Regions from separate parts of the Lysobacter rhizosphaerae genome, predicted to be linked through region 1. Evidence: riboswitches for the same ligand, from Rfam matches in the RefSeq annotation. Region 1 holds a riboswitch; the other holds the start of a gene.
What was found. Region 1 has a riboswitch for cyclic di-GMP ahead of ACYVGE_RS09715 (autotransporter domain-containing protein). Riboswitches for the same ligand answer to the same signal wherever they lie in the genome.

Region 1 (5,710 bases):
TGATCGCCGCGTAGGCCTCGTCGATGTGCAGCACGCCCGCGATCAGCATGCCGGCGACGCCGGTCATCAGCGCGATCGACACCGGCAGGCGCGAGGACAGCGCCAGCAGCATCGACACGGTGAAGATCGCCAGCGCGATCTTGAGCTTGTGCGGGCGTTGTTCGCCCTTGGGATAGTCGGTGACGACGACCAGGTCCTTGCTCTCGGACGCTTCGGCGAGGTCGGTCCAGATGCTGTGCAGCACCAGCATGTCGCCACTGCGCAGGGTGATGCTGCGCAGGTCTTCGCGCAGGACCTGCTTGTCGCGGTTCACCGCCAGCAGGCTGAGGCCGAGGTTCTTGCGCAGGCCGAGGTCGCCGGCCTTCATGCCCAGGAACTTCGATGTGGGTGGCAACACCGCTTCGGAAATGCCGGCGCGGCTGGGATTGAACAGGTCGGCGAAGTTGCGCAGGCGCGTGCTGAGGCGCAGGAAATGGTTCTGCGCGAAATCGGAAATGCCCTGCTTGTCGCCCATCGCGCCGAGCACGCTGCCGACCCAGATGCGGGCATCGGCGGGCGGGGCGAGGCGGGACTCGTCGCCGGTCTTGAGCGCCAGCAGCAACGGTGCGCCGCGGATGGCTTCGGCTTCGCCGACCGACATGCCCACCAGCGGGCTGTCGGCGCTGACCGTCAGCTCGTACACGTCGCCCTCGATGCCGTAGGTCTTGGCGAAGTAGCTCTGCGTGCGCGCAGGCGTGGCGCCGCCGCCGGTTTCTTCCTTCTCGCGCAGGCGCTTGTCGCCGAAGAAATGGAAGTAGGCCAGCGAGGTCGCCAGCAACGCCACGCCGATCGGCAACGGCGCGAACATCTTCAACGGCTCGATGGTCGCCGCGCCCGAAGGCAGGTTGGCATTGGCGGCGACCAGCAGGTCGTTGAGCAGCATCAGGGGCGAGTTGCCGACCATCGTCAGTGCGCCACCCATGACGATGGCCGCGGCGATCGGCAGCAGCAGGCGCGGCAGCGACACGCCCGTGCGCGAGGACAAGCGCGAGGCGACGGGCATGTACAGCGCCATCACCGACGGGTTCTGCATGAAGGACGAATTCAGGCCGGCGACGGCCGTGGTGAACAGCAGCAGGCGCTGCTCGATGCCGTTGGCACGCCGCAGCAGCCAGGCGGCCAGGCGGTTCAATGCGCCGGTCCGATCCAGGCCGGCACCGAGGATCATCGTCGCGACGATGCTGATGACGGCATTACCGGAGAAGCCGTTGAACAGCAGTTCGGGTTCGACCAGGCCGGACAGGCCGAGCAGCACCAGCACGACCAGCGCGACCACGTCCGCGCGGATCCGTTCGAACAGGAACATCACCATCGTGAACCCCACCAGCCCGAGGACGAGCTTCATGTCGGTGGTGAGCGGGAGGGCGGTGTCCATTCGTCAGGCTGGTCGCTTGAGACTTCTCGTTCGTGAGCGGAGTTTCGATCCGCCGCATTGCTTAGTAGTTCCCAAGGCCATGACGCGCTGCGTTCCTTTTGGGGAAAACAGTGGCCAGGCCGGTCTACGGCTTGTCGTACAGCAGGTCCCACACCCCGTGGCCGAGCTTCTGGCCGCGGGTTTCGAAATGCGTCTGCGGCCGCCACTCCGGTCGCGGCACGCAGCCGCGCTCCCCAGCGCGATTGACGATGCCCGGTGTTGCATCGAGCACGTCCCACATCTGCTCGGCATAGTCGTGCCAATCGGTGGCGAGGTGCAAGCGGCCCCCGGGGGCGATTTTGCCGACGATCAGCTTCGCGAAATCGGGCTGCACCAGGCGCCGCTTGTTGTGGCGCTTCTTGTGCCATGGATCCGGGAAGTAGATGCGGACCTCATCGAGCGAGGCGTCGGCGATCTCATGGGTCAGCACTTCGACCGCGTCGTGGTGGTACAGGCGGACATGGTCGCTGCTGTCCTCCGCGAGTGCGTTGAGCAGGCGGCCCACGCCGGGCGCATGCACTTCGATGCCGATGTAGTTGCGGTCCGGGTCGTGCCGGGCGGCGTAGCGCAGGGCCTCGCCATTGCCGAAGCCGATCTCGACCACGCGTTTCGCGCTGCGGCCGAACGCCGTGTCGAAATCACGCGGCACGCCCGCATAGTCCAGGCCGAAACGCGGCCACAGCTCGTCGAACGCGCGTTGCTGCGCCGGCGTGAAGCGTCCCTGGCGCAGCACGAAGCTGCGGACCTTGCGATGGCCTTCCTCGATGGTGAAGGGCTTGGGCGGGGCCTTGCGGGCGTCCTGCTCAGACATCAGCCGATCAGCCCGTCCAACGGCGACGATGCGCTCGCGTAGCGCTTGCGCGGGATACGCCCGGCCTTGAACGCCGCGCGTCCGGCTTCGACGGCGAGCCGCATCGCATGCGCCATCAGCACCGGATCCCTGGCGCCGGCGATGGCGGTGTTCATCAGCACGCCATCGCAGCCGAGTTCCATCGCGATCGACGCGTCCGATGCCGTACCCACGCCAGCGTCGACGATGATCGGCACCTTCGCGTTTTCGATGATCTCGATCAGGTTGTAGCGGTTCTGCACGCCCAGGCCCGAACCGATCGGCGCGGCCAGCGGCATCACCGCGACGCAGCCGATCTCCTCCAGGCGCCGGCACAGGATCGGGTCGTCGCTGGTGTAGACCATGACGTCGAAGCCGTCCTTCACCAGCGTTTCGGCGGCGGCCAGCGTCTGCACCACGTCGGGGTACAGCGTCTTCTGGTCGCCCAGCACTTCGAGCTTCACCAGGGTGTGGCCGTCGAGCAGTTCGCGGGCGAGGCGGCAGGTACGCACCGCGTCGTCGGCGGTGTAGCAGCCGGCGGTGTTGGGCAGGATGGTGAAGCGGTCCGGCGGCAGCACGTCGAGCAGGTTGGGCTCGCCGGGGTTCTGGCCGATGTTGGTCCGGCGGATGGCCACGGTGATGATCTGCGCGCCGGCGGCATCGCTGGCGCGGCGGGTCTCGTCGAGGTCCTTGAACTTGCCCGTGCCGGTGAGCAGCCGGGAGGAATAAGCCTTGCCGGCGATGATCAATGGATCCGCGGGCGGCGTGAACAGGGCGGGAAGCGTCATCCCGGGATTTTAGCAGTGGTGCTTTGGCAACGGCGCTGGTGATGCCGCTGCGCCGACTGAGCGCGCCGGGCGCTCCGCTCCGCCTACCGTTCGTCGATTGGAGCAGGGATCTGCAGCGAGAGTGGCCGTTCCGACTGCGCGGACGCGTTGGGTTCATGCAGCAGGATGCATCGGGCCCGGCACGGCGAGCGTTCCCCTGCGTCTCCCCCCGGCGAAGAGGTCCCTGCTACGCGCGGTTTACACCGTCGGTATGTACAAGAGCACACCCGGTGCGAGCCGGGGCCGCAAAGCCGAGGATCCGGGCGACTCCCTCCGCCCCGATGGCCGGGTTCCCACTACCGCGGTGTTCACCGCGCGTCTTGACTGGCCCGACTGGCTCTCTCCCCAGCCGGGTTTTTTGTTTCCGGGGTACGCATCGCCGCGACGCCGGTTCAGCCGCCGCCCAGGGCGTGCACGATCTCGATGCGGTCGCCCTCGTGCAGCGCGCGTTCGCCGTGGCGGCTGCGCGGCACGATCTCGCCGTTCACCTCGACCGCGACACGGCGCTCACCGAGTCCTTCGGCCTGCAGCAGCTCGAGCACGGTAATGGGATTGGCGAGGGCGCGTTGCTCGCCGTTCAAAACGATGTCCATGCGGGCATTGTCGCGGCACTCGCGGGCCGGGGCCAGTGTTGTGCGCCATGCCGCAGTGCCCCTTGTGGAGCGCGTCACGGCATGGTTCGATGCGTGCGCCATGCGTGGGCGTATTGCGCCCCGCCAGAAGCCAACCATAAGAAAGTCCACTCTGGGGAGAGAACCGATGAAGAAGCCCGTCCGCCGATTGCTTGCCGCCGCCCTGGCGCTGGCCACGGCTCCAGCGTTTGCAGGAACCTTTTCCAATACGATCTTTTTCGGCGACAGCCTGACCGATTCGGGTTTCTACCGGAACTTCCTCATCCAGCCGTCGCCGCTGGCGCCGCCCAATCCGTCCAACGCCCTGGTCGGCCGCTTCACCACCAATCCTGGCCTGGTGTGGTCCGAGTACCTGGCCAACTACTACGGCACCAACGCGGCACCGGCATGGTCGCTGACCAACACCGGCACGCGCATCCCGGGCACCGGCAGCAATTACGCCGCTGGCGGCGCCACCGTCGTGCCGGGTCCGGGTTTTCCGCCCAGCCCGCCGACAAGCTTCGCCCCCTCGCTGACCACCCAGGTCAATGCCTACCTCGGCGGCGGTGCGGCTGATCCGAATGCGCTGTACACGGTCTGGGGCGGCGCCAACGATCTGTTCTTCACCCTCAACGGCGCCACCACGCCGGCACAGTTCCTCGGTTCGGCGGCGGCACAGGTCGGGCTGGTCGGTGCCTTGGAGAATGCTGGCGCGCGCTATGTCCTCGTGCCGACCATGCCCGACGTCGGCCTGACGCCGTTCGGCCTGTCGCAGGGTGCGGCTGGCTCGGCCGGCATCACCGCACTGGTGAACGGCTACAACCAGACCCTGTTCGGTGGCCTCGCCCAGCAGAACCTGCGCGTGATTCCGCTGGACACCTACCACCTGCTGCACGAAATCAGTGCCGATCCCGGCGCTTACGGTTTCAACAGCGCGACCATCCCCGCCTGCGCCGGTACCTCGCTGACCTGCGTGAGCACCGGCAGCGGCCGTGCCTTCGCCGACGGCGTGCATCCCAGTACCGAAGCCCACCAGATCATCGCGGAGTACGCAGTATCGATCCTCGAGGCCCCGCGCCAGATGGCGCTGCTGCCGAATTCGGCGTCGATGGTGGGCCGCTCGCGCGCCGAACGCGTCGCCGCGCACACCGGCAAGCCGGCCGCGGACGGCATGAAGTGGTGGAGCGACCTGCGCGGCGACTTCCAGCGCTATGACGACGGCGACATCTATGACGGCGCCGGCCCGACGCTGAGCTTCGGCGTCGACTGGAGCAGCGGTGACCTCGTCTACGGCGCGTTCGCCGGCTACGGCCGCCAGTCAGAGGACTTCGGCCACAACGGCGGCAGCTTCGACCAGACCGACCTGAGCCTGGGCGGCTTCATCGGCTGGTACGCCGACAACGGCGCCTGGGCGAATGGCCAGCTGAGTTGGAGCCAGGTCGACTTCGACATCGATCGCAAAGTCACGCTCGGCCAGTCCGTGCGCAAGCACAGCAGTTCGGCCGACGGTGACAACCTCACCGCCGGCGTCAGCGCGGGCTGGGACTTCGGCGATGGCGCGCTGCGCCATGGCCCGGTGCTGAGCCTGCTGGCGCAGCGCATCGAGATCGACGGGTTCAAGGAGAACCACGCCGACCAGTCCACCTCGCTCGCCTATCCGGACCAGAATTTCGATTCGCTGATCGGCAGCGTCGGCTGGCAGGCGACCTACGCCATCAGCGAGCAATTCCAGCCGTATGCGCGCCTGACCGTGGACCGCGAGTTCGAGGACGCGGACGCGGAGGCCCAGGCACAGCTGCAGTCGATGCCTGATACCGCGCCGTACGCCGTGCCCGGCGTGCAGTTCGACCAGGACTACGGCACGCTGACCTTCGGTGCGCGCACCAAGGTCTTCGGGTTGCAAGCCAACATCGGTACCAGCCTGACCGTGGGCCAGAGCAACGCCGACCATGCGACGGTGTTCGCTACGGTCGGCGCGGATTTCTGACGC
Region 2 (5,710 bases), on a different contig from region 1:
TCGGTTCGACGATCGTGAACGTCGCGGGGGCGCTGAGCAGCGGTGCCTTCGCGGTGCCGCCCGGGCTGGTCGCGTAGGTATAGGAAACGGTGTTGTTGACCTGCACGCCCTGCTGGGCGGACAGGAGGTTGCGCACGCGGGTGCGCAACTCGATGGTCGCCTGCTGGCCCGCGGGGATCTGCGGAATGACGACGCTCATCTGCGTCGGCGTACTGCCGCCGGTGTTGGCGCCCGCTACGCCGGTCACGGTCGCCCCGACAAATTCGAGGTTCGCGTCCAGCGTATCGGCGACGGCGACATCGAACAGCGCGCTGCTGCTCGGCGCACTGGGCACCGTGATGGTGTAGACGACGTCTTCGCCAATCGTCGCCAGGCCCGATGCCGGGGACGTGACGACCTTGGACGGACGCGCACCAGGCGTGGTCACCGTGCTCGAGGCCGGGGACGTCACGTAGTCATTGAGTTGTCCGGGGCCATCGGCGCCCGTACGTTCCACGACCGTTGCACCGTCGATACCGGTCCAACGCGCCACGGCGGTATTGATCAGGTCCTGGTCGGCGAGCACGGAGTTCAGCACGCGCACGTCGTAGGAAACCTGGATCGACGCGCCCTCGGCGATGTCGATGTCGGCATTGCCGTCGGCCAGACTCCACACCAGCGTCTGCGGTGCGGCGGCACTGCCAGTGCCGGTGACGACGGGAGCACCGATCGTGTTGCCGGTGCCGGTGACCGTCGGATTGCCGGCGTACTGCAGGCCCGCGCCGAGCGTATCGGTGAGCGACACATCGAATGCGCCAGAGGCATCAACGCCACTCGCCGCCGTCAGCGTGACGGTGTAACGGATGACGTCGTTGACGGCCGCGATGGCGCGATCGGCGACCTTGGCGATCCTCACCGTCGGTTCGACGATGTTGAAGACCACGGCATTGGTCGTGAGCGCGGGTTCGCGCGGACCACTGTCGCTTTCCGCGTAGGTGACCGAAGCCGTATTGCTGACGTCGACGCCTTCCTGCGCGCCGAGCACGTTGCGCACCCGCACGCGCACGTCGACGAAGGCCTGCTGGCCCGTCGGAATCTGGTCGATCGCGATGTCCAGCTGCGAGGCGGTGCTCGAATTCACCACGCCCGCGCCATTGACGACACCGCCCACGGATACGGTCGCGCTGACGTACTCGAGATCGGCGCTGAGCACGTCCGTGACCTGCACGTCGTACATCGGCGAATTACGCGCCTGGCCGGGCACGGCGATGCGATAGACCAGCTCCTCGCCAATGGTGGCTTCGCCGTTGGCCGGCGACAGCAGCGCCTTGGTGGGCGGGACCGGCGGCGCGCCGATGCGCACCACGGTGGGATCTTCGTCGTCCACCGCAGGATCGGGATCCGCCTGGCCGTTGACGGTCGGGTCGTCGCTGTCCGCCAGGAACGTCCCTGTGCTGCTGAGCAACTGCGCCTGGTTCACGACCAAGTGGCGGTTGGCCAGCGTCGGGAGCAGCGTCACGTTGAATTCGACGCGCGCTTCATTGCCCGCCGCCACGTCGATGCCGCGGATATCGATCAGGCCCGTGGCCGGATTGCTGTTGTTGACCGTACCGGCCGGCACCGAGGTGAACACCAGCGAGCCGGGCACGAAGTCCGGCGGCAGCTGGTCGCGGAAGAGGGCGTCGGTAAACCCGGACTTCGTCGCCTGCAGGCGCAGGGTGTAATGCAGCACGTCACCGGGCGTGGCGGTCCTCGCCGGATCGTCGCCGCTGGTGAGGTCGCGCACCGTCTTCTCGTAGAAGTAGCCCGACAGCAGGACCGCGAGCGAGTGCGCGTCCTCGTGGTCGTCGATGCCGACCGTGCCGTTGGTGAGCGTGCGGGTCACCTCGACGCGCGCGGGATTGCTGCTGCGGTCGTTGAACCAGCTCGTCGCACCGGCGACGTTGGTGAGGGTGACGCCGTTCTGGCTGTTGGCGTCCAGCTTGGTGCGGTACTGCACCACCAGGTGCTGCCCGGGGGCGATCGGGCCCGCGGCGTCGAGGAACTTCAGGCTCAGCTCGCAGGTGGGCGCCGCGGTATAGGAGCGCGTGTAATGCACGCCTTCGGTCAACGCCGTGCCGCCGAGCTGGACACTCGTGATCTGCGGCGTCATGTCGCACATGCCGCCGTTCGGGCCGTCGGGCAGGCGGTCGAGCAGCGTGACATTCCATGCGTCGAACTGGCCCGTGTTCACCGCGTCGACGGTGAAGTCGCCCCATTGGCCGAGGTTCAGTCCGCCACTACCGAGCGCCGCGCTACCGGTCTTGTTGACGACCAGGTTCGGCCCGGCGATCTGCGTCGGATTGGAGATGCCGTTCTCGCCGGGCAGCGGGGTATAGAACGTGCTGTCGATGAGGCGACCGAACTGCCAGATGGCCGTGTTTACGAAGGACTTCCCGAGGACATTGACACTCGGGTTGTCGTTGAGCACGGTGGTGATGTCGATCGCCAGCCGCCCGCCCTTGGGCAGGATGAAGCCCGGCGGGAAGTGGAATTCGATCAGGCCATTCGCATTGGCGACGATGTTCGGATTGATGGGCGCGCCCAGCGTCGTGCAGGACAGGTCCGTGCACCAGCGCACGCTGGGCGTGCCGACCAGGCTCATGTCGACGCCCGTGCCGGGAATCACGGTGGGCAGCTGCGCCGGCGGCGTGCTTGGGTCGCCGTCATCCAGCCCGTTGAGGTACACGGTGACCGGATCAAAGCCGATGTTGTCGTACAAGGTGATGCCGTGCAGATCGTTCTGTGAGGCACCGTTGAGCACCACCGTGCCGCTGGACGGATCGATCAGGACGGGAATCAGTAGCCGGTAGGTGAACGGCACGCCCACGGCCGCGTACGACGGCGCGGATTTGTTGATCGACTCCACCGGGACCAGGAAGTTCTGGCAGTTCGGCCGCACACGCTGCAGCGAGCCGTTGACGAACCAGATGTGGTGCTGGTGCACGGCGTCGCACGCGATGTTGCCCATGGTGAAGTCGACGTTGTCGAACACCACCAGCCACCGGTCGTCGTTCTGACCTGGCGACGTATAGAAACTGATGTTGGTATTGAGCGGGTTCGGCTGCTGGAAGTTCCGGATGACGCAGTTGCCGTCGATGGTCAACTGGCTGGGGGCGGGGTTGACCACGTTGCCGTCGATCACGCCGCCGTAATCGGCAACGCAGTCCGCCGCATATGCGCCAAACGTCGTGCCGAGCAGCACCAACAAGGCGCACAGCTGGATGCGAATCCAGCTCTTGCCTGTTCCTGCTTTGCGTGCGAGCCCCAGATCCATACACCCTCACTCCGTTCGCGTGCGACGCAAGCCACCGACGGACCAAGGGAATGCCTGCGCTTCGGGCGCAGGTTCCGGCGGTCCCGCTGCCATGGGGCGCTTTGCGCGCCCGACAGGCCGGTGACTTTGCGTCGCCACCTTTCGGTGGTTTTGCCTTTGTCGTATTGCGTTTTTTTGCTTTGAAACGCGCGTTTCGACGCGTCGTCTCAACCAGACGGCAGGAAATTCATCGGGTACACGATCGTTACCGCAGGCACGTCCTTCGCGCCGAAGTTGAAGCCCTTGACGCGCTCCACGATGCCGGAGGTCAGGTCCGGCGCATCCATTTCCGACGACTGCACCTGGACCATCGAAACACTGCCGTCCGGCTGGATGGTCAGGCGCAGGATGACCTTGCCCTGCAACGTGGAATCACGACGAAGCTCGCGCTGGTACAGCCGGTACAGCGCAGCCTTGTAGCGGTCGAAGACGATCTGGATCTCCTCGCCGGAACGTCCTCCCTTGCCGCTGGCACCAACCGACTTGTTGTTGTCCGCGGACGCGATCGCGTTGATTCCACTCGAGGCCCTGGTCAGCGCCGCGCCCTTGATGGCTCCGCGCTCGCCACCGCCACTGCCGAAGCTGCGGCTCTGCGAGGACAGGTTGATGCCACCACTGCTTCCCGGCGCATTGCTGGCCAGCATGGCGCGTTCCGGACGCGCCGCGCCGGTGTCGGCACTGAGCTTCGCGGACTTGCCGAGCTCGGCCACGGCAGGCAGGTCGTCCACCGCTGCCAGGCTGTCCTTGAACGCCAGGATGCCCTGCGGCTTCGACGCCTGCGGCTGCTTCGGAACGGGCTGCGGTTCGACCTTCGCGGTCGGCCTCATCGGCTTGGGCTCGACCTTTTTCACCACCGGCTTGGTGAGTTCCGGCGGCGGCGGCGGGGCCTCCTCCAGCTTCTTGGTCTCGGGGATCACGGTGACCACGCGTTCCGGCAATTTCTCGGCCGCGGGGACGATCTTCTGCGGAACGTGGATGAAGGGGAACACGATCACCATCACCAGCCAGACGCACAGCGCGATAGCCAGGCCCTTGCGCGAACGCCGGTCCTCTTCGCCACGCGTCCACAGCATGAGGTGCGGGCGCGCACGCTCCGTCTGCAGCTCGCGCTCGACGATCCATTCGTTGCGCAGGCGATCGAGCTCTTCCTGGTACTCGAAGGCTTCGTCCTCGAGCAGGTAGAGCTGCTCGTTCTCCTCGCCGATCCGCTCCACCAGGCCGCAGCGACGCGCATCGATATCGGCGATGCGAGCGCGCACGGACTCGGTACGGCGACGCGCACGCGCGATGTGCCCGGGCCATTCGTCCTGCGCGGAGAGCCCTTCCCAGAACAGGGCCGCAGCGCCAGCCTGGTCCAGCTCCTCCAGCGCACGGCACGCCTGCTCCAGCACCTGATGCTGGGAGCGCACCCCGGCGAAGGATTCGAGCTCGTCATCGACCGCGGCGAGGTCGCACGCAAGTTCGGCGAGTCGCGCACGTGCGTGCGCGATCCGTTCGTCGAGCGGGCTCTGGGCCGCGGCATCCTGGATGGTTTCGAGTTCCATGGTCTTGGTATCGGTCACTTGTTCTGACTCAACCGCCGGCCGGGGCGCTGCTGCCGCCCTTCTCGAGCACGGCGAGCGACAACTTGTCGTAGGCGGCCGCCGTGCAGGTCGTCATCACCTTGCGGATCACCTCGTAAGGCAGGCTCTTGTCGGCCAGCACGGTGATTTCGCGGTGGGCGAGCGCGGCCTGTTGCGCGGCGCCGCTCCTGGTGGTCAATGGGCGCGACAGGTACTCGCGCAGCGGCTCGATCAGCGCGGTCTTCGGATCGCGGACCTGGTCCATCGTGGCGATCACTTCGCCCTGCACGAGCAGCATGTCCTGGGTGATCGTCACCACCACGGTCTCGGCGGGCTTGGCCTCGGCGGTGGAGATAGGAACCTCCACGCCCTTGGCGTTCTGGACCACCTCTACTTCGGTCGAGTAGATCAGCAGGAACGCCACCATCACCGACATGATGTCGATCATGGGGATCAGGTTGAGCTCGACATCCTCGTGCTTCCTGCGTGCGCCACGAAACGGGTTCAGCGACATCCTCATGGTGCGTCTCCCACGGCGACCTTCGGGAACATTGAAATGCGGCCGCGCTCATCGGGCGTGCCGGTGAAGCCATGGCTGTTGGCGGTTGCGAGGTCCGTGCTGCGGACCGCGTCCATCACCTGCACCAGATGGTCGTAGGCCACGTCCGGGGCCATCAGCACCGAAGCCGTGTCGACTTCCACGTGCTGGCCCTTGAGGTCGGCGGCGAGGAGCGACAACTTCTCGAGCGGATAAACCCCGTTCTCCACGGGCAACACGGCGATCGTGTCGCGACCGTTGGTCAGCTCCAGCCCT

Region 2: another riboswitch for cyclic di-GMP. It lies ahead of ACYVGE_RS00165 (isopeptide-forming domain-containing fimbrial protein); the one in region 1 lies ahead of ACYVGE_RS09715 (autotransporter domain-containing protein).

Annotation. Positions count from the first base shown of each region.
Region 1 covers NZ_BAAGXO010000007.1:120,336-126,045, reverse strand. The annotation lists gene ACYVGE_RS09735 (SLC13 family permease) at 1-1,414, opposite strand, end outside; gene trmB (tRNA (guanosine(46)-N7)-methyltransferase TrmB) at 1,539-2,264, opposite strand; gene ACYVGE_RS09725 (thiazole synthase) at 2,264-3,070, opposite strand; cyclic di-GMP riboswitch class I at 3,320-3,407, shown strand; gene thiS (sulfur carrier protein ThiS) at 3,502-3,702, opposite strand; gene ACYVGE_RS09715 (autotransporter domain-containing protein) at 3,869-5,707, shown strand.
Region 2 covers NZ_BAAGXO010000001.1:31,670-37,379, reverse strand. The annotation lists gene ACYVGE_RS00165 (isopeptide-forming domain-containing fimbrial protein) at 1-3,295, opposite strand, end outside; cyclic di-GMP riboswitch class I at 3,369-3,460, opposite strand; gene ACYVGE_RS00160 (AgmX/PglI C-terminal domain-containing protein) at 3,502-4,896, opposite strand; gene ACYVGE_RS00155 (ExbD/TolR family protein) at 4,907-5,416, opposite strand; gene ACYVGE_RS00150 (ExbD/TolR family protein) at 5,413-5,710, opposite strand, start outside.